Regions from separate parts of the Alcanivorax sp. IL3 genome, predicted to be linked through region 1. Evidence: predicted binding sites of a transcription regulator. Region 1 holds the regulator's gene; each other region holds the start of a gene.
The links. The regulator sigma-54, encoded in region 1, starts transcription at its own class of promoters, with help from an activator protein. The targets are predictions, from matches to a motif close to TGGCACNNNNNTTGCTNT.
Positions count from the first base shown of each region.

Region 2: the regulator sigma-54 is predicted to act here: its motif matches at 2,681-2,698, upstream of ACMG4M_RS08345 (ammonium transporter).
Region 3: the regulator sigma-54 is predicted to act here: its motif matches at 2,994-3,011, upstream of ACMG4M_RS11780 (ANTAR domain-containing response regulator).
Region 4: the regulator sigma-54 is predicted to act here: its motif matches at 5,599-5,616, upstream of nirB (nitrite reductase large subunit NirB).

Region 1 covers NZ_CP179931.1:976,067-983,423, forward strand. Annotated here, with positions in the region: gene ACMG4M_RS04620 (HPr family phosphocarrier protein) at 1-127, opposite strand, end outside; gene rapZ (RNase adapter RapZ) at 142-993, opposite strand; gene ptsN (PTS IIA-like nitrogen regulatory protein PtsN) at 1,091-1,564, opposite strand; gene hpf (ribosome hibernation-promoting factor, HPF/YfiA family) at 1,581-1,883, opposite strand; gene ACMG4M_RS04640 (RNA polymerase factor sigma-54) at 1,923-3,389, opposite strand; gene lptB (LPS export ABC transporter ATP-binding protein) at 3,653-4,378, opposite strand; gene lptA (lipopolysaccharide transport periplasmic protein LptA) at 4,375-4,932, opposite strand; gene lptC (LPS export ABC transporter periplasmic protein LptC) at 4,916-5,473, opposite strand; gene ACMG4M_RS04660 (KdsC family phosphatase) at 5,470-5,973, opposite strand; gene ACMG4M_RS04665 (KpsF/GutQ family sugar-phosphate isomerase) at 5,974-6,942, opposite strand; gene ACMG4M_RS04670 (phospholipid-binding protein MlaC) at 7,126-7,357, shown strand, end outside.
Region 2 covers NZ_CP179931.1:1,785,025-1,792,381, forward strand. Annotated here, with positions in the region: partial or broken gene ACMG4M_RS08335 (dicarboxylate/amino acid:cation symporter) at 1-632, opposite strand, end outside; gene ACMG4M_RS08340 (hypothetical protein) at 734-1,351, opposite strand; gene ACMG4M_RS08345 (ammonium transporter) at 1,348-2,643, opposite strand; gene ACMG4M_RS08350 (EVE domain-containing protein) at 2,818-3,297, opposite strand; gene ACMG4M_RS08355 (hypothetical protein) at 3,294-3,674, opposite strand; gene prmB (50S ribosomal protein L3 N(5)-glutamine methyltransferase) at 3,898-4,824, shown strand; gene aroC (chorismate synthase) at 4,895-5,980, shown strand; gene ACMG4M_RS08370 (MFS transporter) at 6,239-7,357, shown strand, end outside.
Region 3 covers NZ_CP179931.1:2,532,445-2,539,801, forward strand. Annotated here, with positions in the region: gene metE (5-methyltetrahydropteroyltriglutamate--homocysteine S-methyltransferase) at 1-632, shown strand, start outside; gene ACMG4M_RS11775 (CmpA/NrtA family ABC transporter substrate-binding protein) at 911-2,086, opposite strand; gene ACMG4M_RS11780 (ANTAR domain-containing response regulator) at 2,366-2,953, opposite strand; gene ACMG4M_RS11785 (alginate export family protein) at 3,126-4,304, opposite strand; gene ACMG4M_RS11790 (ABC transporter ATP-binding protein) at 4,432-5,271, opposite strand; gene ACMG4M_RS11795 (ABC transporter permease) at 5,292-6,293, opposite strand; gene ACMG4M_RS11800 (CmpA/NrtA family ABC transporter substrate-binding protein) at 6,322-7,357, opposite strand, start outside.
Region 4 covers NZ_CP179931.1:2,255,783-2,263,139, forward strand. Annotated here, with positions in the region: gene ACMG4M_RS10510 (molybdopterin-dependent oxidoreductase) at 1-1,433, opposite strand, end outside; gene ACMG4M_RS10515 (NAD(P)/FAD-dependent oxidoreductase) at 1,430-2,662, opposite strand; gene nirD (nitrite reductase small subunit NirD) at 2,685-3,029, opposite strand; gene nirB (nitrite reductase large subunit NirB) at 3,032-5,560, opposite strand; gene ACMG4M_RS10530 (NarK family nitrate/nitrite MFS transporter) at 5,883-7,352, shown strand.

The sequences.
Region 1 (7,357 bases):
CGATGGGGTTGCCGTTGTGAATGACGTGAATGCGGCTTTCATAGCGTGAGGCCACGCTGACCACCTTGGCGGCAGCACGGGCATGCAGGCCAAGCTTGTTGATGATATCCAGTTGCTTTTCGATCATTGAGTGGTGGAAGCCTAATCCAGTTCGCGGTGGCGGACCTGAAGGGTGGTGCCCTCATTGCGTAGCCGTTTTGCCAGTTGCTCGGTAATGAATACCGAACGATGGCGGCCACCGGTGCAGCCGATGGCGACCGTCACATAGCTGCGATCGCTGTCAGCAAACGCCGGCAGCCAGCGTTTTACGAAATGATGAATGTCATCAAGCATGTCGTGGCTGGCCTGGTGCTGCTGGAGGAAATCGATGATGGCGTCATCGCGGCCGGTAAAGGGCCGCAGGTCGGCCCGCCAGTGCGGGTTGGGCAGTACTCGCACGTCAAACACCAGATCGGCATCGTTGGGCAAGCCGTTCTTGAACCCGAAGGATTCCAGTTGCAGGGACAGGGCCGCGCTGCGATTGGCTACCCGCTCGCGCATCAGGTTGCGCAGGCTGTGAACGTCATAGTTGCTGGTGTCGATCACCAGGTCGGCACGCAGGCGGATATTGGAGAGCAATTCCCGCTCATGCTGAATGGCTGCCTCCACGGAGCCCTGCTGGGCGCCCAGCGGGTGACGCCGCCGGGTGGCGCTGAAGCGCTTCAGCAGAGTGCTGTCGTCCGCATCCAGGTAAATAATTTCGGTCTTTACCTGCTGCTGGTGTAGTGCATCAAGGATGGCATCAAAGGCCAGCAACTGGGTGGGCAGGTTGCGGGCATCAATGCCTACTGCCGCTCGTTCTATGGGTAGCTCACCCTGATCAAGCTGCTCCGCCAGTGTCGGGAGCATGCCCACCGGCAGATTGTCGACGCAGTAGTAGTTCTGGTCTTCCATGGCTTGCAGGGCGGTGGTTTTCCCCGAGCCGGATCGGCCGCTGATGATGGTGAGTTTCATGGTTGCACCGCTTGCATGCTATTTGCCGCACGTTGACACGCAAAATTGATAGACGAGGGGATATCCCGGGTGATGCCTGAAAGCGTGTTGCGTTCCTTCATGATGCCAGTCGCAGCTCCGCTTCGGATTCCACGGCGGTGTGATAAAGGTGATGATCGTTCTTGCTCAATCGCAGTTCGTCACGGTAATCGTCGTGGTTGAACAGGGAAGCCAGGTGGCTGAGGGTTTTCAGGTGCTGTTCAGGGTTTTCCTGGGGAACCAGCAGCACAAAAACCAGATCTACCGGACGACCGTCAACGGCGTCGAAATCGATGGGGGTAGACAGTTTCAGCAGCAGCCCGATGGGTTGCTGGCAGTGACCAAGACGGCAGTGAGGAATGGCGATGCCTTCACCGATGCCCGTGGAGCCCAGCTTTTCCCGGGCTACCAAGGCATCGAAGACCTCCTGTTCGTTGAGGCTGTCGCAGCCGGCCGCGGCCAGCTGCGCAACCTGGTCCAGCAGCTGTTTCTTGCTGCTGGCCTGCACCTCGCTATGGGTGCGTGCTTCGGTGAGTAGTTCGCGAACTCGCATAATTGTCGCTTTGGGTTCAGTGGCCGCCGTGCTTGTGGCTGACAGCCTTTTCCTTGTGTTTGAGGATCTGGCGGTCGAGCTTGTCCGTCAGCTTGTCGATGGCAGCGTACATGTCCACTGCTTCAGCGGTGGCGAAGACGTCGGCCCCGGAAATATGGATGGTGGATTCTGCCTTGTGGGTTTTGGGTTCCGGAGAAAGAATCACCTGGACACTGGTAATCTGGTCGAAATGCCGTTCAAGACGGGAGAATTTGTCTCCTACGTAGGCTCGCAAAGCATCGGTAATTTCCAGGTGATGACCGCTGATATTAATTTGCATGGCTGACTCCTTTACCTGCTCGTTGGGCCGTCCCGGCGCCTACACCAAACGCTTGCGGGCGCTGGATGACGGTATTCTCATCGCCTCACGATACTTGGCGACTGTCCGGCGCGCCACGTTGATCCCCTGCTCGTTCAACAAGCTAGCCAGCTTGTTGTCGCTAAGCGGCTTGCGGGGATTCTCGGCAGCGACCAGCTTCTTAATAATGGCACGAATAGCGGTGGAGGAACACTCACCGCCGCCGTCTGTTCCCACGTGGCTGGAGAAGAAATACTTGAGCTCAAAGACGCCGCGGGGTGTCATCATGTATTTCTGGTTGGTGACCCGACTGATGGTCGATTCGTGCATCTCGACGGCATCAGCAATCTCGGCCAGAACCAGCGGTTTCATTGCCTCCTCGCCATAGTCAAAGAAGTCTTGTTGAACTTCAACGATGCGGGTGGCCACCTTCAGCAGGGTGTCGTGGCGGCTTTGCAGGCTCTTGATGAACCACTTGGCCTCCTGCACGCAGTTGCGCAGGTACTGACCATCCTCGCCACCGGCCTTGCGGGCCATGGAGGCGTACTGCTGCTGCAGGTTGACCTTGGGCAGCACTTCCTCATTCAGGCTGACCTGCCAGCGTCCCTGGTGCTGGCGCACAATCACGTCCGGCACCGCGTAATCCACCTGGCTTTCACCGATCTGTTCGCCGGGTGCCGGGTCCAGGGTGCGCAGCAGCGAGAGCGCGTCGAGCAGGTTTTCTTCGCTGATCTGCAGTACCCGGCGCAGGGCGGCGTAGTCGTGCTTTTCCAGCAGCGCGAGATGCCCCAGCAGGGCCAGGGCATAGTCCAGAAAGGGAGTGTCTGTGGGGAGTTGGCGCAACTGCACCCGCAGGCAGTCGGCCAGATCCAGGCTGGCGACCCCTACCGGATCGAATTGCTGCAGGCGGTGCTGAACTGCCAGTACTTCATCGGCTTCCAGTTCGTCGCCTTCGGTGAGCAGGTCATCCTGGGCGTTCATCATCGCTACGATCTCGTCCACGGTGACGGTCAGGTAGCCGCGATCGTCCAGGGACTCGATGATGGTCATGGCGATAATGCGGTCTACATCGCTCATGGGGGTCAGATTCAGTTGCCAGAGCAGGTGGTCCTGAAGATTGCCGGCAATGCTATGGCGTTGTTGCCAGTCGTCGGCATCGTCGGGGAGGGCGCTGGAGGCACTGCTGGTCTGGCCGGAATAGACATCGTCCCATTCCGTTTCGATGCCGGGTTCGTCGTCCACGAACTCTTCCAGAGCGTCGTCACGCTCGGTATCCAGCTCCTGTTCGTCCTGACGTTCTTCGTCAGCGTCAGGCAGGGATTCGTCACCGAAATCATCAGCCAGCTCCAGCAACGGATTGCTTTCCACTGCCTGCTGAATCTCCTGACGCAAGTCCAGCGTGGATAGCTGCAAGAGGCGAATGGCCTGCTGCAGCTGCGGTGTCATGGTCAGCTGCTGGCCGATTTGTAGTTGTAGGCTTGGCTTCATACTGCTCAGGCTGATGTCATCCCCAAAACACGAGAATAACAGCCTATGCATAAGGCAAGCAATATTTGTGCCAATGATGGTTGTGTGCTAGAGAGCAAAGTTGACAGTTGATAGTGGACAGTTGACAGCGTCGCGGGGAATCCTGTCTTTATCTGCAATGTCTGAGGCTGCGTTTAAAGTTTGGGCGCGGCCCTCAAAGGGCTTCAGAACCAAGTGCCTTTATCGCGTAGCTGTCAACTGTCCACTATCAACTGTCAATTTGTTTACAGCCTGAAATCGGCCCCCAGGTACACATCCCGCACCTGCTGGTTACCGAGAATGGTGTCGGCGTCGCCGGAGGCGATAATGTGCCCGGCGCTGACAATATAGGCGGTGTCACAGATATCCAGGGTTTCGCGCACGTTGTGATCGGTGATCAGCACGCCGATGCCGCGCTCTTTCAGGTGGCGGATGATGCCCTTGATGTCGTTCACGGAAATCGGGTCCACGCCGGCGAAGGGTTCATCCAGCAGGATGAAATCCGGGTCGGTGGCCAGACCGCGGGCGATTTCTGCCCGACGTCGTTCACCGCCGGACAGGCTCATGCCCAGGGAATCACGGATATGGGTGATATGGAATTCCTTGAGCAGGCTCTCCATGCGCTCGTGGCGATCCGCCTTGCTGAGCTCCTTGCGGGTTTCCAGGATCGCCATGATGTTTTCTTCCACGGTCAGGCGGCGGAAGATGCTGGCTTCTTGTGGCAGATAGCCGATGCCGCGCTGGGCGCGGCCATGCATGGGCAGATGGGTGATATCCGCCTCGTTGATGTCGATTCGCCCGGCGTCCGCTTCCACCAGGCCGACAATCATGTAGAAGCAGGTGGTCTTGCCGGCGCCATTGGGGCCGAGCAGGCCGACGATCTGGCCGGCCTCCACGTCCAGGGAGACATCCTCGATGACTCGGCGACCCTTGTAGCTTTTTGCCAGGTGGTGGGCACGTAAATGGCTCATAGGGTGTTTGGCTCCGCCTCGGAGGAGGGCTCTACGGGCGCCTCTTCGTTTGTATTGTTGTCCGCAGGAGTGTCTTCCTTGGGCGTCTGATTTTCGGCAGGGATCACCAGTCGCACACGCTTGTCGCCTTCGCTGCTGGCGTCAACCCGCTTGGAATCCAGGCTGTACTCCACCTTGGCGCCTTCGAAGGTGTTGCCCAGGTGTTCAATGTAAGCGTCGCCGGTAAGTACCAGGGTGCGTTGGCGAATATCGTAGACCAGGTTGTTGGCGTGGGCCTGCAGGTCCTCACCTTCTTCCATGCGCACCGGGGTGCCGGACGCTTCCACGCGGATCAGTTCGCCATTGCGGGTAAACAGGCGCATTTCGTCTGCAAACAGTTTCCGCTTGCCCTGTATCAGTTCCACATTGCCGCGATAAAGCCCGCTGCCGGCGTCCTGTTCGAAACGCCCCGAGTCGGCGGTGACGGAAACTGGCATTTGCGGTGGGGCGGCCACTGTGCTCACCGGCAGGGCCGCAGCCAGGGCGATGGTGCAGGTTCTAAGAAGCCGGCGCATCAAACTCACTCTTTACTCCTTTTTCAAGGGTCAGTATGCCCTTGTCGAGATCGGCCTCCAGCGCACCCGCGCGGGTCTTGCCGGATTCAAATTCTATGTCAACATCCCCGGGAGAGCTGGCGATGTTGGTCTCGCTGAGAAAGCGCAGCTCCTGGGTATCCAGGGTGATTTTCTGTTGCTGATTGCTGGCTGTCACGTCGCCGGAGAAAACAATCAGGTCGCCATTTTCCTGCACCACGCCCTGCTCGCTGACAATGGTCCAGCTGCCTTTGTCGTTGGCCATTTCCAGCTCAGGTTGCTGCATTTCCGTGAGCGGGTTGTGGTCGTACTGGGTCAGAGTCTCGGCGGTGAGATAGTACTGGAGACGGCCGTCATCTTCACTAAAGGCGCGTGCTGTAATGTCCTTGGCGACGATGGCTGGCGCGGTGAGGATGGCATCCTCCTGGCCCGGCAGGGAGTCATCCCACTCGTGCAGGGTCATCAGCATGACCAGCCCCAGCATCAGGATGCCGGTGGCGCTGAGCAAGCCCTGGCGCTTCATGCTGGGCTCCGTTGCGCGAGGATGGCGTCGCAGATTTCGCGAACCGCGCCTTCGCCGCCGCGCCGTTCGGTAATGTGGTCGGCAGCTGCCTTGGCGCAGTCATGGGCATTGGCCGGGGCAAAACTGAGCTGGGCCCAGTCCAGGGCGCTCACGTCGGGTTCGTCATCGCCGGCATAGCCGGTCTCGCTGGCGGCGATGCCTAGCTGTTGCGCCAGATCGGCCAGGGCCACCCCCTTGTCTTCGCGGCCCTGTATCACATGAGCGATGCCCAGGTCGGCGGCGCGTTTGGCCACCATGGGCGTGTTGCGACCGGTGATGATGGCCAGGGTGACGCCGCTGGCGGCCAGTTTTTTCAGGCCGTGGCCGTCCAGGGTGTTGAAGACCTTGATGGCTTCGCCTTCCGGGCTGAAGTAGATGCGCCCGTCGGTCATCACCCCGTCCACGTCGAAGGCCATCAGGCGCAGGTTCTGTGTATCAATGGACGACAGTTGCATGGGCATTTACACCACCCCCGCGCGCAGTAGGTCCTGCATGTTGAAGGCACCAAGAGGCTTGTGGTCCTTGTCGCAGACCATCAGGCCATTGATCTTGCGGGTTTCCATGATCTGCAGGGCCTCGGCGGCCAGGTGGCCGGGTTCGATGGTGATCGGCTGAGCCACCATGACCTCATCGATGGTGGCCTTGCGAATGTCGATATCCCGATCCAGCATGCGGCGCAGATCGCCATCCGTAAAGATGCCGGCCAGGGTGCCGTCGTCCCGGGCGATGGCGGTCATGCCCAGCCCTTTGCGGGTCATTTCCAGCAGGGCTTCGCTGAGCGGAGTGCCCGAGGCAACCACCGGCAGGCGCTCGCCAGCATGCATGATATCGTCCACCTTGAGCAGCAGGCGGCGGCCCAGGCTGCCACCGGGGTGGCTCATGGCGAAGTCTTCAGGGGTGAAACCGCGTGCTTCCAGCAGCGCGATGGCCAGGGCATCGCCCATGGCGAGAGCCGCCGTGGTGGAGGAGGTGGGCGCCAGATTGTGCGGGCAGGCCTCTTCGTTGACTGCCACGGTCAGGTGTACGTCGGAGAGTTGCGCCAGCGCGGATTGCGGACGACCGGTCATGCCGATCAGGGCGGTGCCCTTGCGCTTTATCACCGGCAAAATGGCCAGCACTTCGGCGGTTTCGCCGGAATTGGACAGGGCCAGCACCACGTCATCGGTGGTGATCATGCCCAGGTCGCCGTGGGAGGCTTCACCCGGGTGAACAAAGAAAGCGGGGGTGCCGGTGCTGGCCAGGGTGGCGGCCAGTTTGCTGCCCACATGGCCACTTTTGCCCATGCCGGTAACAATTACCCGGCCACGGGCGCCAAGCATCAGGTCGCAGGCGGCGGAGAAGCTGTCATCCAGGCTGTCTTTCAGGGCGTCCACGGCTCTGGCTTCGATGTCCAGAACCCGTCGGCCCACGCCGATGTGGTTGTGACTCATTCATCTCTCCTCTGGTCGGGGCCGATTATACATTGCTGGGCAGGCCACGTTGACCCGAATTCTGTTTCATTTGGAACCGTTGTGACATCTTGGGACTCCAATAAAGCAGATGCGGTTCAGTGTGTTACTGGACATCAGCGGTATAAAACCGTAAAACCGCCGGACATTAACAGGGAGTTTTCTATGCATTTGCAGCGTGTGATCCGGATCTGGCTGGCGATGGTGCTTACCGCCATGGCCTCTTTGGCGGCGGCGGAAAATGATCCGCGGCAAGTGGTGATGGAAGCGGTGGAGCGCATGACATCCCGCATTGAAGCGGAGCGGGAGCAACTGGAAACGAACCCGGACCGGGCCAGGGAACTGGTGCGCGAGGAGCTGGGCGACCTTGTGGATTTCAAGCGTATCACCCGCATGG
Region 2 (7,357 bases), 810 kb from region 1:
CAGGGCGAACACCCCCAGCGGTGTGAAACGAATCACCAGCATGGTGATTTTCATCACCACCTGATAAATCCCCTCGATCAGATCTCGCAGACTGCGGCCGGCATCATTGCGTTCGGTGCGCAGAAAATAGCCGAACAACAGGGCGAACACGATAAGGCCAAGCATCTGCCCATCGGCAGCGGCAGCAATCAGGTTGGGGGTAGCATCTGCATCAGGATCTGGGTGAAATCCCCGGCGCCTCGCCCTTCGATGCCAGCCAGTACCGCTTCGGTATCACTGGCCAGACCAAGCAGGTCCCGGGCCGGTTGGCCGTCGATGACCCCGGGGCTGAACAGATTGACAGTCAGCAGCCCGATCAGCACCGCGACCACGGTGGTGGTCATGTACAGTGCTACCGTTTTTAGCCCCATTCGACCCAGATTGTTGCCGTCGCCGACGCTGGTCATGCCATTGATGATGGCGGTGACAATCAGGGGCACCACCACCATTTTCAAACCATTGATGAACAGACTTCCTACCAGGTCGTAACCGGCCAGTATCGGGACCCCGAACAGGGTAGTGGACTCGCTGGTCAGGCTGCCGACCAGGGCGCCGGCCAGCATGGCAATAAAGATCTGGTGGTGTAGCTTCATGGTGTTCCCTATCGGTTGTTGTTATGGCTCAACGCGCGAACAGGATTACAAGACTACCTGATCCTCGGTGGTGTCACATGGCTGAAATGGCAGGAACCCTTCTACAGCAGCTGGCGCAATGCCGTCGGGTCAATGCGGGTTTGCAGGGCGTTCTGATAGGCCGCCTTCAGTTGCTGGTCGGCTTCCACCGGTCCGAGTCTTTCGCACAACAGCACATAAGTACGGTTGAGCTGATCGCGCAGGGCGGCCAGTGTCAGTGGGGCCAGCGGGCGTTCCGGAGCTTGCAGCCAGTATTCCATGGTCAGCCGGGTTTCCGCCCCGACCTGATTGCTGCGCAGCTGGGCGGCCATGTCCAGCCGCAACTGGCTTGCCGCACGGGCGCCAATGCCTTCCCACAGCGAGCGCATGATCTGCTCGAACGCCTGGCTGCAAGGGTGCTCCCGGGCGGGGTTTTCCTCGCTGCCGGCCAGCGGATCGTCGGCCAGTTCCTGCTCCGACAGTGTCATGGCCTGCACCAGGCTCATATGGATCTGATGCCGGCGCTCCCCCAGGTCGAACATCTGACACAACTCACTGACAAAGCCCTGCAGGGAAAAGCGAGGGCGTTCGGCATAGGTTTGTTGCCAGAGGCTGATCGCCTCCAGCAAGAGAGGTTCGTTCATGTAGGGCGTCAGCCCGGTGGCAATGGCGCGCCGTCGACGTTGCAGCTCCTGACTCATGGACGAGACTCCGCCGAGCGGGTCAGCTCACTGTTATAAAGCGTGTTCTGGGGAAACTCCGGATAGCCACTTTCTGCGTGTTCGCTCAGGTCCAGGCCGCGTTGTTCATGCAGAGCAGGGGCTCGCAGGCCTGTGAGCAAGGACACCAGCATGTACATCACCAGGGCGGTGAAGAAGGCCCAGCCAAATGCAACCACGATGCCCAGCAGCTGTACGGTAATTCGTTCCGGGTTGAACAGGTCACCATCGTAGAACAGTCCAGCGGCCAGGGTGCCCCAGGCACCGGCGAAGGCATGCACCGGCACCGCGCCGACCACATCATCGAGGCGTAACGCTAGCAACATTCTCGCCCCGAAGGCCGCCAGCGCACCGGCGACCAGGCCGGTGAGGACAGCAAAGCCCGGTGTCATCACGGCGCAGCCGGCGGTAACCGCCACCAGACCTGCAAGGCTGCCGTTGACGGTTTCCGTCAACAGAATCGGTCGGCGGCTGACCATGCGGTAGATCACGCTGCCCACCGCACCGGCGGCGGCAGCGAGCTGGGTATTCAGATTCACCTTGGCAATATCCACGCTGGCAGCCAGGGTGGAGCCGCCATTGAAGCCGAACCAGCCAAACCAGAGTATAAAGCCACCCAGAGCCACGTAGGACAGGTTATGCCCGGGGATGGTCCGGGGCTGGCCGTGACGGTCAAAGCGGCCCAGTCGTGGGCCAACCACCAACACTCCGGCCAGGGCACACCAGCCGCCGATGCTGTGCACCACGGTGGAGCCAGCAAAATCGATAAAGCCGAGCTTGGCCAGCCAGCCCTCACTGTTCCAGGCCCAGTGGCCGTAGAGCGGATAGATCAGCCCGGTAATGACAATGGCCCCACACAGGTAGCCCACGTAACGGGTGCGTTCTGCCATGGCGCCGGAAGCGATGGTGGCAGCGGTGGCAGCAAACATGATCTGGAACAGCAGCATGGCCCAGGTACTGCCGTCGGCGTGGCTGAGCATGAACTGGTCTTCGCCAAACCAGCCGGTGCTGCTGGTGCCAAACATCACGCCAAACCCCACACCCCAGAACACCAGGGTGCCCACGCACAAATCCATGTAGTTTTTCATCACCACGTTCAGTGCATTCTTGGCGCGGCTCATGCCACTTTCCAGCAGCGCGAAGCCCGCTTGCATGAAGAAAACCAGGGCGGCAGCCACGGCAATCCAGACCGTATCAACGGCGCTGAGCGAATCCGCCCTGGCCAGGCCGGGGAGTAGCAGTAAGGCAAACCAGGGTAAACGGCGCTGTGGCATGGTATGAATCCCATTCGTTAGTAGTGACGAAGGGGCAATTGCAACCGCTGTGCCAAGCCGGCCACGGAAGGGATTATGGGGGAGTGTCGTGCTTTTTTCGTATCTGCCTGCGCGGTTTTGGGGCGCAGTCTTGCGCTGGTGCGATGCTGTGCACCGCACTGGTTCGCTTGCTGGTCAGGCGCTGGCGCTTTCTGGCATGCAGAGTTGCTGGATGCGCTGAAACTGACGTTCGGTGACTTTCTGTACTGACAGGCGTGGCCGCACAACCAGTTCCATATCCGCAAACTCCGCGTACTGGCGAAGGGTTTTCAGCGACAGGGGCTGCGGATACGTGCACAGATAACGGATATCCACCTGATACCAGCGCGGTTCTTCGCGGCTGCTGCGATTGTCGAACCCCCCTGAGTCGAGATCAAACTGGCTGGGGTCCGGGTAGGGGGCACTGACCACACAGGCTTCACCGACAATGGCGGGCTGTGCGCAACTGGAGTGGTAGATCAGCACGCAATCACCTTCGTTCATCTCGTCGCGCACACGATTGCGAGCCTGGTAATTGCGCACTCCGTCCCAGCCGCTGGTGCCCCCAGGACAGGCCTGCAGGTCATTGATGGAAAAAGTGTCGGGCTCGGTTTTCAATAACCAGATCGCGCTCACTGTTCCTCCCGGGGGTGTTTTTCCAGCAGGCACGCCTTGGCCTCTGCCAGGCTCGCACACACGTAGACCGGGAATTGCGGTTTGTTCAGGGTCAGCATCATGTTGGCAAAGGTACGGTTGAGTATGCTTTCCAGTACCAGCACTTTGGCCTCGGTAATTTGCTTGAAGTCTTCGCCGCAGGCATAGCGGGAGGCGGTAAAGTCGAGCCCACAGATGCGACCCACATAGATTGCCAGCTGTTTGCGCTGGAGATTCATGTTGAACAGGGTCAGTCGCTGTCGATAGATCGATAGTTCCACGCTCATGTCGACCAGGGTGCCGTTCTTCAAATCCACCAAGGTAAAAGGGCCGTCTTGGAACACCGTAACTGCGGTCATACTAATCCTTTTCAACAGCCTGCCAGAGAGCGTGAGCGCATCTTATACGCAATGCTGCTGTCGCTGAAATGATGCCACTTGATTTTCCTATGCCGACATTGCTGCTAACCGACACCATTTGCAGGTTAACAGCCATGCCTGCTGGCAGGCCAACAAGTTACCCTCTACAGGCTTTCATGGCGGATTTTGTGCTAATCTTCGCCGCCTGCTTGAGGAGGATGCCGTGATTAGCCCGCAACAACAGAAAGAAGCCGTTACCGCCCTGCACACAGTCAGGGATTGTCTGCGTTTTGGTGAGAGTGCCCTGCGTGCCGGTGAGGTTTTCTTTGGTCACGGTAATGATGACCCCTGGGACGAGGCGCTGGCGCTGTTGATGAGCACCTTGTCTCTGCCGTTGCATGGCGATCCTCGCATTCTCGATGCCCGCTTGTTGCCTTCTGAAATCAGTGACTATCTGGGCTTGCTGTGTCGTCGGGTGAATGACCGGGTTCCGGTACCTTATTTGACCCATGAAGCCTGGTTTTGCGGGTTGCCCTTTTACGTGGACGAACGCGTCCTGATTCCCCGCTCGCCGTTGGCAGAGCTGATCGAGCAATCCTTCACCCCCTGGGTAGAGCCGGAGCAGGTCCATGCGGTGCTGGATTTGTGCACTGGCAGCGGCTGTATCGCCATCGCCTGTGCCTACGCGTTTGACCATGCCCGCGTGGACGGCAGTGATATCAGTGAAGAAGCTCTGGCCGTCTGTGAAGACAATATTCGCCGTCATGGCCTGGAAGGGCAGGTGAAAGCCCTGCATTCCGATGGCCTAGCCCAGGTGGATGGCCCCTATGACCTGATCGTCTCCAATCCGCCCTATGTGGATGCACAGGATATGGCCAGCCTGCCGGATGAATACCGCCACGAACCGGAATTGGCACTGGCCTCCGGCGATGACGGCCTGGATTTTACCCGCCGCCTGCTGAGTGAGGCCCCTGATAAGCTTACCGAGCACGGGGTATTGATCGTGGAGGTGGGCAATAGCTGGGAAGCCATGGTCAATCAGTGGCCGCAGGTGCCTTTCTTCTGGTTCGAATTCGAGCGTGGTGGCCACGGGGTATTCATGCTTACCCGTCAACAGCTGCTAGAATACCGCGAACAGTTTTCTTCCTGAGCCGTTGATGCTCCTTTTACCGGGCAGGTGAGGGGAGATGCAATGGCCCAATGCTTTTTTGAGGATCCGCATGTCCGGCAACAGTTTTGGTGAACGTTTTCGCATCACCACCTTTGGTGAGAGTCATGGCCTGGCACTGGGGGCCATCGTGGATGGCTGCCCGCCGGGGCTGGAAATCAGCGAGGAAGACCTGCAGGTGGAGCTGGACCGGCGCAAGCCAGGCACCAGCCGCTACACCACTCAGCGTCGTGAGCCGGATCAGGTGAAGATCCTTTCCGGGGTGTTCGAGGGCAAGACCACCGGCACGTCCATCGGCTTGCTGATCGAAAACACCGACCAGAAGTCCAAGGACTACTCCGACATCGCCACCACCTTCCGGCCCGGGCATGCGGATTACACCTATACGCAGAAATACGGTTTCCGCGATTACCGCGGCGGCGGGCGGTCATCGGCCCGGGAAACGGCCATGCGCGTGGCGGCCGGCGCCATTGCCCGCAAGTATCTGGAGCAGACACTGGGTATTCGCATCTATGGGGGCTGTACTCAAATCGGTGAGGTCAAAGCGGAGCAATTCGACTGGTCTACCGTAAACAGCAATCCTTTCTTCTTCCCGGATGCAGGCAAGGTGCCGGAGCTGGAAGCTCTCATCAATGCGCTGCGCAAGGATGGCTCTTCCATCGGTGCACGGGTGGAAGTGTTTGCCGACGGCGTGCCGCCGGGCTGGGGCGAGCCGGTGTTCGATCGTATCGACGCGGATCTGGCCAAGGCAATGATGTCCATCAACGCGGTCAAGGGTGTGGAAGTAGGCGACGGCTTTGCAGTGGTCAATCAGCGCGGTGAGCAACATCGTGATGAGATGACCCCGGAAGGCTTCCTCAGCAACCATGCCGGCGGTGTGCTCGGAGGTATCAGCTCCGGGCAGACCATCCGTGTGGCCATGGCGCTCAAGCCCACTTCCAGCATCCTGATTCCCGGCAAGAGCATTGATCTGCAAGGGAACCCGGTTGAAGTGGTTACCAAGGGGCGCCACGATCCTTGCGTGGGCGTGCGGGCCACTCCTATTGCCGAGGCCATGCTGGCCCTGGTGCTCATGGACCATTGCCTGCGCCATCGGGCGCAGAACGGCGATGTGACGCCACCATTTCCGCCGATTTAAATGCCTGACCATCCGTAGGATGCGTCGCTGGCGGCGCGATGACACGTAATCAAAAGCATTTTCACCACAGAGGGCACAGAGTACACAGAGAAAAAACCAGTCTTTTCCTCGGCGATCTCTGTGGTTACATTGCTGTTCAACGCCTTTGATCGCGCCGCCAGCGACGCTCCTACGGCAGGTTTGATTTAGCGCCGGATGTCCGACATCAGACGTCCGGCCTTCCATTCATTTAACCGCCACGCCAAGGTTCAGCCCCTAATGCCTTACTACTGGCGATTGTCAGGCTTCTATTTCCTCTATTTCGGACTACTGGGCACCCTGGTGCCTTACTGGTCCCTGTACCTGAAGGACCTGGGTTTCAGCGCTGCCGCCATCGGCCTGCTGATGGCCATTCCCCAGCTGACCAAAATTGGTGCCCCTAACCTGTGGGGTTGGCTGGCGGATCGGAGCGGCCAGCGCCTGCGTATCATCCGGACCGGAAACCTGCTTGCGGCGATAGTGTTCCTGCCGGTGTTCTGGATCGATCAGTTCTGGTCCATGGCGGCACTGCTGGTGTCGTTCAGTTTCTTCTGGAACGCGGTACTGGCCCAGTTTGAAGTCCTCACCTTGCAGTCTCTGGGGCGTCAGTCTCACCGCTACAGTCTTGTGCGCCTGTGGGGCTCAGTGGGGTTTATCCTGGCGGTACTGGTGCTTGGCGAGGCGCTGGACCGGCTGGGTACTGATCTGCTGCCCTGGGTATTGAGCGCGTTGTTGTGGCTGTTGTGGCTGGGTACGTTGACGTTGCCGGCGGGTGACGGGGAGGCGCGTCATCGGGAACAGGGTGGGCCATCTGTGTGGAGCGTGTTGCGACGTCCGGCCGTTTCCCTGTTTCTGGTGGCCGCTTTTCTGATGCAGCTCTCCCATGGGCCTTACTACACGTTCTACAGCATCTATCTGCAGGATCTGGGATTCAGCAAGTTCGTGGTGGGTAGCCTGTGGGCGCTGGGTGTACTGGCGGAGGTAGGGTTGTTTCTGGTCATGCATCGGCTGATGCGGCGTTTCTCTATTCCCTGGATTCTGGTGGCCAGTCTGCTGTTGGCGGCCCTGCGTTGGCTGCTGATTGGTGTGGTAGCCGATTCGTTGTTATGGCTTGCGCTTGCCCAGCTGCTCCACGCGGCCAGTTTTGGCAGCTTTCATGCGGCCAGCATCGCCTGGGTGCACAAGCAGTTTGAGGCGTCACTGGGCGGTCAGGGACAGGCCCTGTATTCCAGCCTGGGCTTTGGCGCAGGCTGGGCGGCGGGTGCCGGGTTGTCCGGTTTGCTGTGGCAGCAGTGGGGAGTGGACCTGTTTTTCGGCGCGGCGCTGGCCGCCGTGCTGGCGGCCATGTTGCTTATCGTG
Region 3 (7,357 bases), 1.6 Mb from region 1:
ACAAGCCCGTCAAAGGCATGCTCACCGGGCCGGTGACCATTTTGCAGTGGTCTTTCGTGCGCGATGACCAGCCTCGCGCCGATACCTGTCGCCAGATCGCCCTGGCCCTGCGCGATGAAGTGCAGGACCTGGAAGCCGCCGGCATCAAGGTGATCCAGATCGACGAACCCGCCCTGCGCGAAGGCCTGCCGCTGCGCAAGGCAGACTGGGGCCAGTACCTGGACTGGGCCGTGGACTGTTTCCGCCTGGCCACCGTGGGCGTAGCCGACGACACCCAGATCCACACCCATATGTGCTACTCGGAGTTCAACGACATCATCGAGGCCATCGCCGCCCTGGATTCGGACGTGATCACCATCGAAACGTCCCGCTCCAACATGGAACTGCTGGATGCCTTCCGGGATTTCCAGTACCCCAACGACATTGGTCCGGGCGTGTACGACATCCACTCCCCCAATGAACCGGACGTAAGCTGGATGGTGCAACTGATGGAAAAAGCCGCCGAGCGACTGCCCAGGGAACGGCTGTGGGTGAACCCGGACTGCGGCCTGAAAACCCGCAAATGGGAAGAAACCCAGGGCGCGTTGGCCAACATGGTGGATGCCGCCAAGCAGCTGCGCGAGGCGGGTTAAACATTCCGTAGGAGCTTGCCTGCAAGCGATTCACACTGTCCCGGTGACGATATCGCCAGCAGGCTGGCTCCTACGATTCCGTTCGAGGTTCTGCCCGGCGGTTGGTTATAGCGATCTTTTTGTGGGAACGAAGCGCAGCGTAGTAACGCCCGCAGGGCGGCCCCGAAGGGGTGAGCGGAGCGAATAAACCATGCTTGCATCACGAAGGGGGTTTGCCATGAGCTACCGCCGTATTCGTCATGCGAGCATGACTTCCCACAAAAAACCAACGCGCTGTTCTATTCGTCCAACGCCCCCTCCTCCGCTTCAATCACCTTCAACAACCGATCCGGCCCCAGCTCTACCGGCTTTGGCTCACCGGGTAATTGCCAATGGCCCGCGTGTCGCTCGTCCGGTTTGCTGTCCATCAATGGCAGGCTGGTGAGGTCCGCCAGGGCGTCGCGGAACAGGTCGGTGCGGTAGCATTGGGCAGCAAAGGTCTGGGTTTCTTCCAGGCTGCATTGACGCCAGCGCTGCATTTCCTCCAACAGAAAACGGGCATCGGAGCGCCAGGGGAAGTTGGCGTGGAAACCGGCGAATACGTGGAAGTGATGGGCCGGAAACGGTTGTCCGGTCAAGCCACCGGGCAGGCGCTGGCTGAACGGTGCGCGAATGATTTCCGCCGGTACATCCAGCCAGGCCGGATGCGCCAGTAGCGACAGGCTCTCCAGCAGATGCTCGTCGGCGTGGCGAGCGGCCTTATAGAGCGCCCGCAACATGGCGCGATGAGGCCCGGGATTACGGGCCACCCAGTCCCGCGACACCGCCAGCACTTTTTCCGGTGCGTTTTCCCAGATCTGGTAACCGGAAAGAATGCAGTGCCCGGCGCCGGTTAACGCCGCCAGACTGTTCCAGGGTTCGCCCACACAGAAGCCATCGATATGCCCCATGCGCAGGTGATCCACCATCTGCGACGGCGGCAACACCACCAGCTTCACGTCGTGATCCGGGTCCAGCCCGGCGACGCTCAGCCAGTGACGTAATTGATAGGCATGACAGGAAAACGGAAACACCACCGCCAGCACCAGCGGCGACTCGCCACTACTGGCACGGGCCGCCACCAGCTTGTTCATGGCACTGGCCATGTCGTTGGGCGTGGGCCCTTCGGACAGGGCACACAGCCCCTGGAACAACATGGGTGACACGGTAATACCGTTGCCGTTCAGCCCCATGGAGAATGCCGTGGCCAGGGGTTTCTTGATACACCCCAGCCCCAGCGACGTGGCCATCATCATGGGCGCCAGCATGGGGGCCGCATCGAGCTGCCCCACCAACAGGCGATCGCGCAGGCTGGCCCAGCTCCACTCCGGCTGCAGCTCCACATCCAACCCTTCCGCCGCGAAGTAGCCCGCTTCCTGGGCCACAACTAACGGCAAGCTGTCGGTGAGCGGCATATAGCCGATACGGATTTTCATGGGGTTGGCTCCGCAAGGGGCTGACGGCGAACGCTGGATGCCTGACGCTTGACCACCTGCACACCTTCAGCCGGTGTAGCACGCCATACCTTTTTGCTGGGTGCCTCGATCAGGCTGCGTGATTTTTTCAATGGGCTCACTCTTCTCATGCTCGCTCCAGTTTTGTGGGGCCGGTCGTTTGCTATGCCCTGCGGGTACAACCGCGAATTTCACCTGACTCAAAGGCAAACACATTCGCGATGGAACCATCGCTCCCACAGGGAAAGCTGGCCAATTCCATCACCCCTGCGCTTTCAGCATCTCGGCATAATCCAGCACTGACCTGGCCACCTGGATTAATGGCTGACCGGTATTCATGGCCTGGCGCCGCAGGGTGCTGTAGGCATCCTGCTCATTGAGGCGGCGGCGTTGCATCAGCAGGCCCTTGGCCCGCTCGATGATCTTGCGTTCTGCCAGCGCTTCGCGGGTCTGTTCCAGCTCCTCGCGCAGCGCCTGGTATTCCCGGAAACGGGCGGTGGCCACGCGCATCACGCCGCGCACCCGGGCCAGATCGGTTTCCCCGGCCACATAGGCACTGACGCCAGCACGCAGGGCCGCCACGATCAGATCCTCGTCGTCCTGGTTGCAGAACATGACCATGGGCCGCGGCATATCCCGCTGCACCAGTGCCATGCTCTCCAGGGTGTCCCGGTCCGGCGCGTCCATATCCACGATCACCACATCCGGATTACTGGAATGCACCTTCTCCGCCAGCCCGGCAGCACTGGTCAGACGACAGAGGATCTCGTGCCCTTCGTCGATCAGGGCACGCTCCAGAATCGCAGCGCGCGGTGGCTGGTCATCCACCAGCATGATTTTCAGGGCCATAGTGTCGGTAGCATCCAGGGATTGAGTGTTACTTGATTGGTTTGCAACGGTTGTGCCAGTCATGGGGTTATTAACTCACTGTTTTTCTTTGCGATTCCTTATTCACCACAACAGACCTCGCGGAGCGCACCATAGCGGTGCACTCCGCGGCGCCAAAACGGCGCTGTTTTGCTCAGAGTTTCAGTTCTGCCCAGGCCCACAGTTTTTGTGTGTCGGCGCCGAAATCATCAGCGCTGTAGTCGGCGTATTTCAGGCCCACCACGTAGTGCTTGCCGATGGGCCGGGCCACCAGCAGGTTGGTTTCCGTGCCGTAGTCACTGCTGCCCTCTTCGGCCTGAAAGTCGTGATACACCGCCGCCAGTTTGAAGCCGGCCAGCTTGGTGCCGACGCTGACAAAGCTGTCTTTCAGGCCATCCGCCGGGGTTACCAGGAACAGGTCCGCCCAGCCATTGAAGGCATGCTTGGTGGCCAGCGGGGTCTGGAAAGCAATCTTGCCGTCATCAGAGCCCAGCACTTCCTGCGCCACCTTGACGGTGACCCCGGCCATTTCTGCGCCCACTTCGGCGAAGTAGTACTCGGTATCGCCGGCTTCCACCTCTTGCTGGGCGCCTTCCAGGGTGAGAAGCAGCTTTACGGCATCCAGATCGAAGGCACCGGCATACCGCAGGCCATAGGTGTCGTTATCGGAATCGGGCACGTTATCGGTTTCCAGCAGGTAGCCATAGGCGGTGAGTGATCCCCCCGGCGCCCCGGCCCAGCTGGCGTTGAACAGGTAATTGGAGACATTGGCATCGAACTTTGGCGTGAAGCCGTTTACCTGGGTGAGATAGGACGTGGAGAAAGAAAAATCACCGGTGCCGTAATCCAGCTTGGCGCCATCGAAAGTCTGCTCATCCTGGCGCCAGCCTACGTTACCGACGAAGCGGGCATTGTCGTAAATGATGCGCTGACGACCATAGGTGGCCACCAGGCCATCGAGGGCGTCGCTACCGGTATAACGGACTGCAGCGCGGTTCAGCTCGGTCACTTCCGGATCAGCAATCACCGGGTAACCGGCCATGTGCGGCGCAAAGTTATCCACGTTGCCGACAATGCGGGTGTCTTCAAACTCCCCCAACACATCAAAGCCGTGCAGCGTGCCGCTCTGGTAGCCCAGTCGGGTGCGCAGGGTGAGTGCCTGGGCATCTTCCGCGGCACCGTCGCTATCCACTTCCTCATGGCGCAGGCGCAGGTTCAGCAGCGGCTTGCCTTCTTTCAACGCAGTGATAAAGGCATCGTCTTCGGCGTGAGCCGTCCCCGAAAAACCGAGCGTGGACAGGATGACGCCGGCAGCAATGGCAGAATATTTCATGGTCTTTTCCTCGATGTAACGTCCCAAAATTAAAAACAGTGATGTGCTGAAATCAGACACACCTTCCCCCTGCCCGCTTTTCCGTGTGCGAAAAAAGCAGGCGAATCAAATCAGTCATAAACGGTTATCAGGCCCGTTTTCGAGCCGCGCCAGTCTCAGCGTCAGCACGCTTGGGCAGCGGCTCCACCTTGCGCTGTTTCTCGTACAGGAACTGCAGCACCTGCTGACGACAGCGAACAAAGGTGGGATCGTCGGCCAGGGCCAGGCGATCGCGAGGACGCGGCACATTGACGTCAAGAATCTCGCCGATGGTGGCGGAGGGCCCATTGGTCATCATCACAATGCGATCGGACAGCAGCACCGCCTCGTCCACATCGTGGGTAATCATGATCACCGTGGTACCCAACTGGGCATGAATATCCATCAGGGAATCCTGCAACTGGGCACGGGTCAGGGCATCCAGCGCCCCGAAGGGTTCATCCATCAGCAACACCTGCGGTTGCATGGCCAGGGCACGGGCAATACCCACGCGCTGTTTCATGCCACCGGAGATTTCATCCGGCTTCTTGTGCATGGCATGGGCCATGTGCACCAGCTCCAGGTTGTGTTCGACCCAGTCGCGAATTTCCGCCCGGCTCTTGGTCTTCTTGAAGACCTGCTTCACCGCAAGCTCCACGTTTTCAAACGACGTGAGCCAGGGCAGCAGTGAATGGTTCTGGAACACCACGGCCCGCTCCGGGCCGGGTTCGGTGACTTCCTGCTTATCCAGAATCACCCCGCCGTCGGTGGCCTGTAGCAGGCCGGCGACGATATTGAGCACCGTGGATTTCCCGCAACCGGAGTGACCGATCAGCGAGACGAATTCGCCGGAATCAATTTTCAGATTCACATCCTTCAGCGCTTCGAACGTGCCTTTCGGCGTGTCGAACTTCATGCCCACGTTGGACAGTTCCAGTAAGGCTTTCATGTTGATTCTCCTTTCAGCTGCTAGCGTTGTGCTGAAGCTTTGTCCCACACCAGCGCGCGCTGCAGCATCAGCATCAGGCGGTCCAGCAGGAAGCCGATCAGGCCGATGACGATCACCGCCACCATGATCCGGCCCAGGGACTGGGAACTGCCGTTCTGGAATTCATCCCAGACGAACTTCCCCAGGCCCGGGTTCTGCGCCAGCATTTCTGCGGCGATCAACACCATCCAGGCGATCCCCAGGCTCAGGCGCAGGCCGGTGAACATCATCGGCAATGCCGACGGCAGTACGATCTTGCGCACATGGCTGAGGGCATTAAGCCGCAGCACACGGGAGACATTGGTGAGATCCTGGCTGACCGAGGTGACCCCCACCGCCGTATTCATCAACGTGGGCCACAGGCAGCACAGGGTTACCGTGAACATGGAAGTGAGAAAGGATTTGGACACCATGGGGTCGTCGCTCACATACACCGCACTCACCACCATGGTGACCAGCGGCAACCAGGCCAGCGGCGACACCGGCTTGAACAGCTGCACCAGCGGATTCACCGCCGCATGCACGGTGCTGCTCAGGCCGATGACGATGCCCAGCGGAATGGCGATCATCGACGCCAGCAGAAACCCACTCATCACCGTGATCAGGCTGGTACCGATCTGATCAAAGAAGGTAGGCGCACCGGTGTAATCCCGGGTGACCGGCTCCCAGTCCGGCTGCTGTTCCAGCCGGGCGGTGATGTACTTCTCCTGCCGCTCATAAAACGCCACTTCCCGCTCGCGGGACTGCTGATGCTCGTTGACCAGATTGCCCGCCTGCTCCCAGACCTGGGCCGGGCCGGGAAACTGACCCAGCGAGGTATCAATACGCTGGGCCGCGAACTGCCACAGGAGCAGGAACAGGCCTATCCCCAGCACCGGCCACAGCAGCTGGCGCATCAGTGCTTGCCACTGGTCACGGGACACCTTGCCCGTGGCCAGTGCGCGGTAGGGTTCCATCCAGGTCGGGAATGTCAGGGTCACCATGATTGTCTCCTTCCTCTCGCGTACCCGGTTACAGGGTGTCGCCATCTTTCAGGCCGATGGGGAACTTGCTCAGGTACTCGTTGGGCTTGCGGCCGTCGTAGGTGACGTTGTCGATGAACTCGCTCTGCGGCGGCTTGAAGCCGTCTTCGCTGGCGAAGTCCGGGAATTCATCGGCGCTGATCTTGCCTTCGGCAATCAGAGACTTGGCCGCCTGGGTGTAGATGTCCGGGCGATAGACTTTCTTGGCGATATCCATGTACCAGCTATCCGGCTTGCTCTCGCTGATCTGCCCCCAGCGACGCATTTGCGTCAGGTACCAGATGGCGTCGGAGTAGTAGGGATAGGTGGCGTTGTGACGGAAGAAGACGTTGAAGTCCGGAATCTCCCGCTTGTCGCCTTTCTCGTATTCGAAGGTGCCGGTCATGGAGTTGGCGATCACGTCATAGTCGGCGCCCACATAGTTGGGCTGGGACAGGATCTTCACCGCTTCCGGTCGGTTGGCGTTGTTGTTCTCGTCCAGCCACTTGGCCGCACGAATCATCGCCTTGACCACACGAATATGGGTATTGGGATATTCTTCCGCCCAGCCCTTGCTGACCCCGAACACTTTTTCCGGATTGTTTTTCCAGATTTCGTAATCGGTAATCACCGGCACACCGATGCCCTTGAACACGGCCTGCTGGTTCCAGGGCTCACCCACGCAGTAGCCATGAATAGTGCCGGCTTCCAGGGTGGCGGGCATTTGCGGGGGCGGTGTGACAGAGAGCAGTACGTCCGCCTGCAACTGGCCGCTGGTGTCGCCCCGGTGCGGCGCGTAGTAGCCCGGGTTCAGCCCACCGGCAGCAAGCCAGTAACGCAGCTCGTAGTTATGGGTGGATACCGGGAACACCATGCCCATCTTGAAAGACTTGCCGGCGGCCTTGTATTGCTCCACCACCGGTTTGAGCGTGTCGGCCTTGATGGGATGCACCGGTTTGCCATCCTTGCTGGGAATATGTTTTTTCATTTCTTCCCAGACGGAATTGGAAACGGTGATGCCGTTGCCGTTCAGGTCCATGCTGAAG
Region 4 (7,357 bases), 1.3 Mb from region 1:
ATGCGACGGGCCACTTCGGTAACAATCCACCAGTCCCCTTTTGCGTTGCAGGGGGCTTTCACAAAAGGACGCTGGCGCGATACACAGCGTTCGGAGTTGGTCACCATGCCGGATTTTTCACCCCAGCCCAGCGCGGGCAGACGGATATCGGCACAGGCCAGGGTGTCGCCGCTGGCCACGCAGTCGGACACCACCACGGTGTCGCAGGCCATCAGTGCATGCCGCACCCGGTCCGCTTCTGGCAGGGAATCCACCGGATTGGTGGCCATGATCCACACCGCTTTGACCTGACCGCTTTCCACCGCATTAAACAGGTCCACAGCGGTGAGGCCGTTTTCTTTCGCCAGAGATTCGGTCTGCCAGAAATCCGCCACGGCGGCATGGTGTTCCGGATTATCGATATCCAGGTGCACGGCAAGCTGGTTGGCCAACCCACCCACTTCACGCCCGCCCATGGCATTGGGCTGACCGGTGATGGAAAACGGGCTGGCTCCGGGCTTGCCCACCCGGCCGGTGGCCAGGTGGGCGTTGATGATGGCGTTGCCCTGATCAGAACCGTTGCGGGCCTGATTCACGCCCTGGGAAAATACGGTAACGGTACGCTCGCAGGCGGCAAACCAGTGATAGAAGGTGGTCAGATCTACCTTGCTCACGCCCATCTGCTCGGCCAGCGCGTCCCAATCATTTCCCTGCTGACGCGCCGTGCTCAAAGTGGCGTCGAAACCGTCGGTATGGGCATCGATATAATCCTGGTCCAGCGCGCCGTGATCATCCAGCCAGGTGAGCAGACCGTTGAACAAGGGCACATCCTGCCCCGGGCGAATGGCCAGGTGCAGATCGGCCAGATCACAGGTGGCGGTGCGGCGGGGATCAATGACCACCACTTTCATGTCCGGACGCGCCTGTTTGGCGGCGGCAATACGCTGATAGACGATGGGGTGCGCCCAGGCGGTATTGGAACCGGTGAGAATCACCAGGTCCGCCAGCTCCAGATCTTCATAGCAGCCGGGCACCACGTCTTCGCCAAAGGCGCGCTTGTGGGCCACCACCGCGCTGCTCATGCACAGACGGGAATTGGTATCGATATTGGCGCTGCCAATAAACCCTTTCATCAGTTTATTGGCCACGTAATAGTCTTCGGTGAGCAACTGGCCGGACACATAGAAAGCCACCGCATCCGGGCCGTGTTCATCGACGATGCGGCGGAACCGGTCGGCCACTTCATCCAGGGCATAATCCCAGGGGACTACCTGCCCATTCACTTCAGGCTGCAACAGGCGATCCTGATCGCCCAGGGTTTCCAGTACCGAGGACCCTTTCACACACAGGCGCCCGGCATTGGCCGGGTGCTGCTTGTCACCCTGCAGCTGGACGCCGTCGGTTTTGATGCCACAGCCCACGCCGCAGTAAGGACAGGTAGTGCAAATACTCATGCGGCAACTTCCCTCTGCTGGTCGCCACCATCGCCGGGCAGATTGCAGAAGGCTTCACCCAGTAACAGGGTGGCGCGTACCGCACTGATGTCGGTCTGGTTCCGCCATAGGTTTTCAAAGAAAGCGCTGTCGCCCACATCGCCGTACAACACCATGCCAACGATGCGGTTGTCACGGATCTGCAGCCGCCGGTAACTGCCGGGCAACTCCAGCTGCAGGGTGTCGCCATCGTCGGAGAAATCCCCAAAGGACACCAGATCAATACCGGAAATTTTCAACCGGGTGGCGGTGTCCGCATACAGGTAACGCCGATGCCCCAGCTCGGCCAGATGGCTGGCACACACTGACGCCTGCTCATACAGGGGCGCCACCAGGCCGAAGGTACGCTGGCGATGCTCCACGCATTCACCGATGGCATAGATGGCCGGGTCGAAGGTTTGCAGGGTGTCGTCCACGCGGATGCCCTGATTGACGGTGAGGCCAGCTTGGGCGGCCAGCTCGGTGCGCGGCACGATACCCACCGCCTGCACCACATAGTCGGCAGGCAGTCGCTGTCCGTCGCCCAGGTGTACGGCAGCGACACCGCCGTGACCGTTATCTTCGATGGATTGGGTGCGCGCCTGCATGGCGAATTTCAGGCCCCGGGCTTCCAGATCCTGTTGCAGGCGATGGCCTGCCGCTTTATCCAGTTGCTGGTTAAGCAGGTGCCCGCGGCTGTGTACCAGAGTCACATCGTGCCCCTGTTTCACCAGCGCATCGGCTGCCTCCAATCCCAGAAAGCCACCACCCACGACCACTACTCGGGCAGCCGGCAGCGACAATAATGTCCTCACGTCATGCAGGTCCCGAAAACTCATGACGCCTTGCAATGCCACGCCGTCCACCGGTAACTGGCGCGGGGCCGCGCCGGTGGCCAGCAGCAGGCGATCATAGCCGAGCACGTGACCCGCCGCGGTGATCACCTGACGACGATGACGGTGAATCTCCACCACCGGGGAACCGGTAATCAAACGAATATCCCGGTCGCGATACCACTGGTGGGGATAGGTGGTAATGGTCTGTTCGTCGGTGCCGCCGCCCAGCAAGGGCGACAGCATGACCCGGTTGTAACCGGCAAAGGGCTCCTCCCCTACCACCGTGATCTGATAGAGATCCGGCGCCAGGCGGGTGAGCTCTTCCAGCAGGCGGCACGCCGCCATGCCGTTACCAATTACCACCAGTCGCTTCATTACTACATCGCCCTTGCGGTATTCAGGCCGGGACGGCCAGTTTGATCAGGTCGCCTTCCACCTGTACCGGATACACCGTGAGGGAGACGGCTTCGTCTTCCAGGCACTGGCCGGTTTCCAGATCGAAGTGCTGCTTGTAGATCGGCGAAGCCACCACTCGCTTGTCGCCCATCGAGCCGAGGATGCCCCGGCTTAGCACATTGGCCTGGCTGAACGGGTCGCGGTTATCCAGGGCGTAGAGGCTGCCATCGCTGGTGCGGAACAGGGCCGCCTGGCGACCGGGCAGGCGCACGCCTACCCCGGTGCCCGGCAGCACATCATCAAGCTTGCACACGGCTTTCCATTGCACGGCTACGGAACTGTTCATGCTTATGCCTCCTCGACCAGTTCGATACGTTCATGTTCAAAGGCCGGACGACGCTGCCCGCGCTCGCGCACGTATTTCAGGTTGTCGTCGGCGCTGTCATCGTTGACGAAATGCTTGAAGCGTTTCAGCGCTTCATCGTCTTCGATGGTGGTCTTCCACTCACACTGGTAGGTGTCGATCACATGTGCCATTTCCGCTTCCAGCTCGGCACCGATGCCCAGGGAATCGTCCAGAATTACCTGCTTGAGGTAATCCAGACCGCCTTCCAGGTTTTCCAGCCAGACGCTGGTGCGCTGCAGGCGATCGGCAGTCTTGATGTAGAACATCAGGAAGCGATCCACGGTCTTGATCAGCTGTTCGTCGGTGAGATCCGAAGCAAACAGATCCGCATGGCGGGGGCGCATGCCGCCGTTACCGCAGACATACAGGTTCCAGCCTTTCTCGGTGGCGATGACGCCCACATCCTTGCTCTGCGCTTCGGCACACTCTCGGGTACAGCCACTGACGGCCATCTTGATCTTGTGTGGGCTACGCAAGCCCTTGTAACGCTCTTCCACCTGAATGGCGGTGCCTACGGAATCCTTCACCCCGTAGCGGCACCAGGTGGAACCGACACAGGATTTCACGGTACGCAGGGACTTGCCGTAGGCATGGCCGGTTTCAAAACCGGCATCCACCAGGGTGCGCCAGATATCCGGCAGCTGCTCAACGCGGGCACCGAACAGATCCACCCGCTGACCGCCGGTGATCTTGGTGTAAAGGTCGTATTTCTTGGCCACTTCGCCTAGCACGATGAGTTTGTCCGGGGTGATTTCACCGCCGGCCACACGGGGTACCACAGAATAGGTGCCGTCCCGCTGCAGGTTGCCCAGGAAGTAGTCGTTGGTGTCCTGCAGGCCCGCGTGGGGCTTGTTCAGCACATAGTCATTCCAGCAGGATGCCAACACCGAGGCCGCGGTGGGTTTGCAGATATCACAACCTTCACCGCTGCCGTGTTTTTCCAGCAGCTCATCAAAGGTGGTGATCTGCCCTACCCGTACCAGGTGATAGATTTCCTGGCGGGAATAGGGAAAGTGCTCGCAGAGGTGGTTGTTCACTTCCACGCCACGTTTTTCCAGTTCGCTGTCCAGCACCTGTTTCACCAGCGCCGAACAACCACCACAGGTAGCCGAAGCCTTGGTGCAGGATTTCAGATCACCCACGGTCATGGCGCCATCATCAATGGCGGCACACAGGTCGCCCTTGGAGACGTTATTACAGGAACAGATCTGGGCGGTATCGGGCAGAGCATCGGCGCCCAGCAGGGGCGCACCATCGGAAACCGGGGCGACCAGTGCCGCCGGATCACCAGGCAGGTCCATCTCGTTCAGGCACAGCTGCAGCAGGTTGCCGTAATCATTGGCATCGCCTACCAGCACGGCGCCCAGCAGTTTCTTGCCACATTCGCTGATCACCGCCTTCTTGTAGATGCCGACGGTCTGATCCATGAACACGGTACTGCGTGAACCCGGAGTGTTGCCGTGGGCATCACCGATGGACGCCACGTCCACGCCCATCAGTTTCAGCTTGGTGCTCATGTCCGCGCCCAGGAATTGTTTTTCCTGTTTGCCCATCAGGTGCTCGGCGGCGATCTCCGCCATCTGGTAACCCGGCGCCACCAGACCGAAGATGCGGCCTTCCCACAACGCCACTTCACCGATGGCATAAATGCTGTCATCCGAGGTGACACAGTGGTTGTTCACCACGACACCGCCACGCTCGCCCAGCTCTAGCTCACAGGCGCGGGCCAGTTCGTCCTGGGGACGGATGCCAGCGGAGAACACGATCACATCGGTTTCCAGGTAATTGTCTTCACCGAAGTTCATCCGGTGTTTGCAGGTTTCACCGTCAACAATGTCTTTGGTGCCGGTGCTGGTGTGCACGGTGACACCCAATTCCTGAATCTTGTCCTTGAGCAGGCCGCCACCAAAGTCGTCCACCTGGACAGCCATCAGACGCGGGGCAAATTCCACCACATGGGTTTGCAGGCCCAGATCATGCAAAGCCTTGGCTGCCTCAAGACCCAGCAGGCCGCCCCCCACAACGGTGCCCACTTTGCCGTCTTTACTGGCAGCGATCATGGCATCCAGATCATCGATGGTGCGGTACACAAAACAGTTGTCTCGATCATTACCGGGAATCGGCGGCACGAACGGATAAGACCCGGTGGCCAGTACCAGCTTGTCGTAGTTCAGCGTTTCACCGGTGTTGGTAGTAACGGTGCGCGCACCACGATCAATGACATCCGCCTTGGTATTCAGCTTCAGGGTAATGTCGTGCTCGGCGAAGAACCCTTCAGGCACCAGCGACAGGTCGTCGGCGTTCTTGCCGGAAAAGTAGCTGGTTAGCCCCACGCGGTCATAGGCCGGCAGTGACTCGGCGCACAGTACGGTAATGTCGAAGTGCTCGCGGCCACCCTGGACCACCAGAGACTCTAGATAACGTTGGCCCACCATGCCGTGGCCAATAAGTAGAAGTTGTTGCTTTGCCATAAGGCTCACCCTCGCGGTGCATAACTGACACCCATCACTGAGCAAGGCCTGTGCCAACTTGCTAACTCATTATTTTTAATAGATTTATTTTGTTTTTTCGGCAATAACCACAGAACTCCTGCTTTCTTTTAATGCGTTCGTGCACGAGAAAAATGCATTTTTTCGTGCACCGCGATGACCCATAAACGCTCCCGATTTGCGCACGGTTATTGCCCTTCTCTCGATTTCTCTCCGTTTAATCCATTGAAAACAGTCACTTATCAAGGTGGCACAGGAGTTGCCTAGACCACCCTGTCGTTAACCGCCCATGCATGGAGAAGTCATGAGCGATCAAAAGCTGAATCTGTTGAATCTTTCCGCGCCACGCATCCGCCTGTTACACCTGAGCTGGCTGGCGTTCTTTATTACCTTTGTTGTGTGGTTTTCCCATGCGCCATTAATGGGGCATTTGCGCGAAGCCTTCGACCTCACCCCGGAACAGATAAAGGCGTTGCTGATTCTCAACGTGGCGCTGACCATTCCGGCCCGGGTGGTGATCGGTTCCCTGGTGGATCGCTTTGGCCCCCGGCTGGTGTTTGGCTCACTGCTGATGCTTGCCGCCCTCCCCTGTTGGGCGTTTGCGCTTTCCACTACCTATGAACAACTGGCGGTGACCCGTCTGCTGATGGGCTTTGTGGGTGCCGGTTTCGTGGTGGGCATACGCCTGATCAGCGAATGGTTCCCGGCCCGGGAAGTGGGCCTGGCGGAAGGTGTCTATGGTGGCTGGGGCAACTTCGGCTCTGCTGCCGCGGCGATTACCCTGCCTTCACTGGCTCTCTTTTACGGCGGCGATGACGGCTGGCGCTGGGCCATTGCCACCACCGGCGCCGTTTCCTTTCTCTACGGGATTTTCTTCCTGTGGCGGGCACGCAACACGCCCCAGGGCGCGTCCTATTTCAAGCCGAAGAAAGCCAGCGCGCTGGAAGTGAGCACCAGGAAAGACCTGTTCTTCTACCTGGCCATGAGCCTGCCTTTGTATATCGCCCTGCTGGTGATCGTCTGGCGCCTGGGGCCCACCAATCTTAATCTGTTCGGCCAGACCACACAGATTCTGTTGGCCGCACTGATTATCAGCCTGGCGGTGGTACAGCTTGGTCAGGCCTGGCGAGTAAACCGTGAACACCTGAAAGAAGGGGTTCCCGAGCACGACCGCTACAGCTTCAAGCAGGTAGCCATTCTGGATCTGGCGTATATGGTGACCTTCGGCTCCGAGCTGGCGGTGGTGTCCATGCTGCCACTGTTCTTTACCGATACCTTTACCCTGTCGGCAGTCACTGGCGGCCTGCTGGCCTCCGGCTATGCCTTCATGAATCTGGTGGCTCGCCCCGGTGGTGGCTGGGTCTCCGACAAGTTCGGACGCAAGAAATCATTGGCGATTCTGCTCTGCGGTCTGATGGTGGGTTACGGCCTGATGAGCCAGATAGGCAGTAGCTGGCCCATTGCCCTGGCGGTGATTGCCACCATGTGCTGTTCTTTCTTTGTGCAGGCTGGCGAGGGGGCGGTATTCGCCACCGTGCCGCTGATCAAGCGACGCCTTACCGGTCAGATCGCCGGCATGGTGGGCGCCTACGGTAACGCCGGTGCGGTGATCTTCCTGACCGTGCTGACCTTTGTGGACCCGTCCACCTTCTTCCTGGTGATTGCCGCCAGCGCTGCCGTGGCCCTGGCCGCCGTGCAGTTCCTGGATGAACCCAAAGGGCACATTGCGGAAATTGATGAGAAAGGCGACGTTCAGCTCATCGAGGTGGGCTGAGTGTT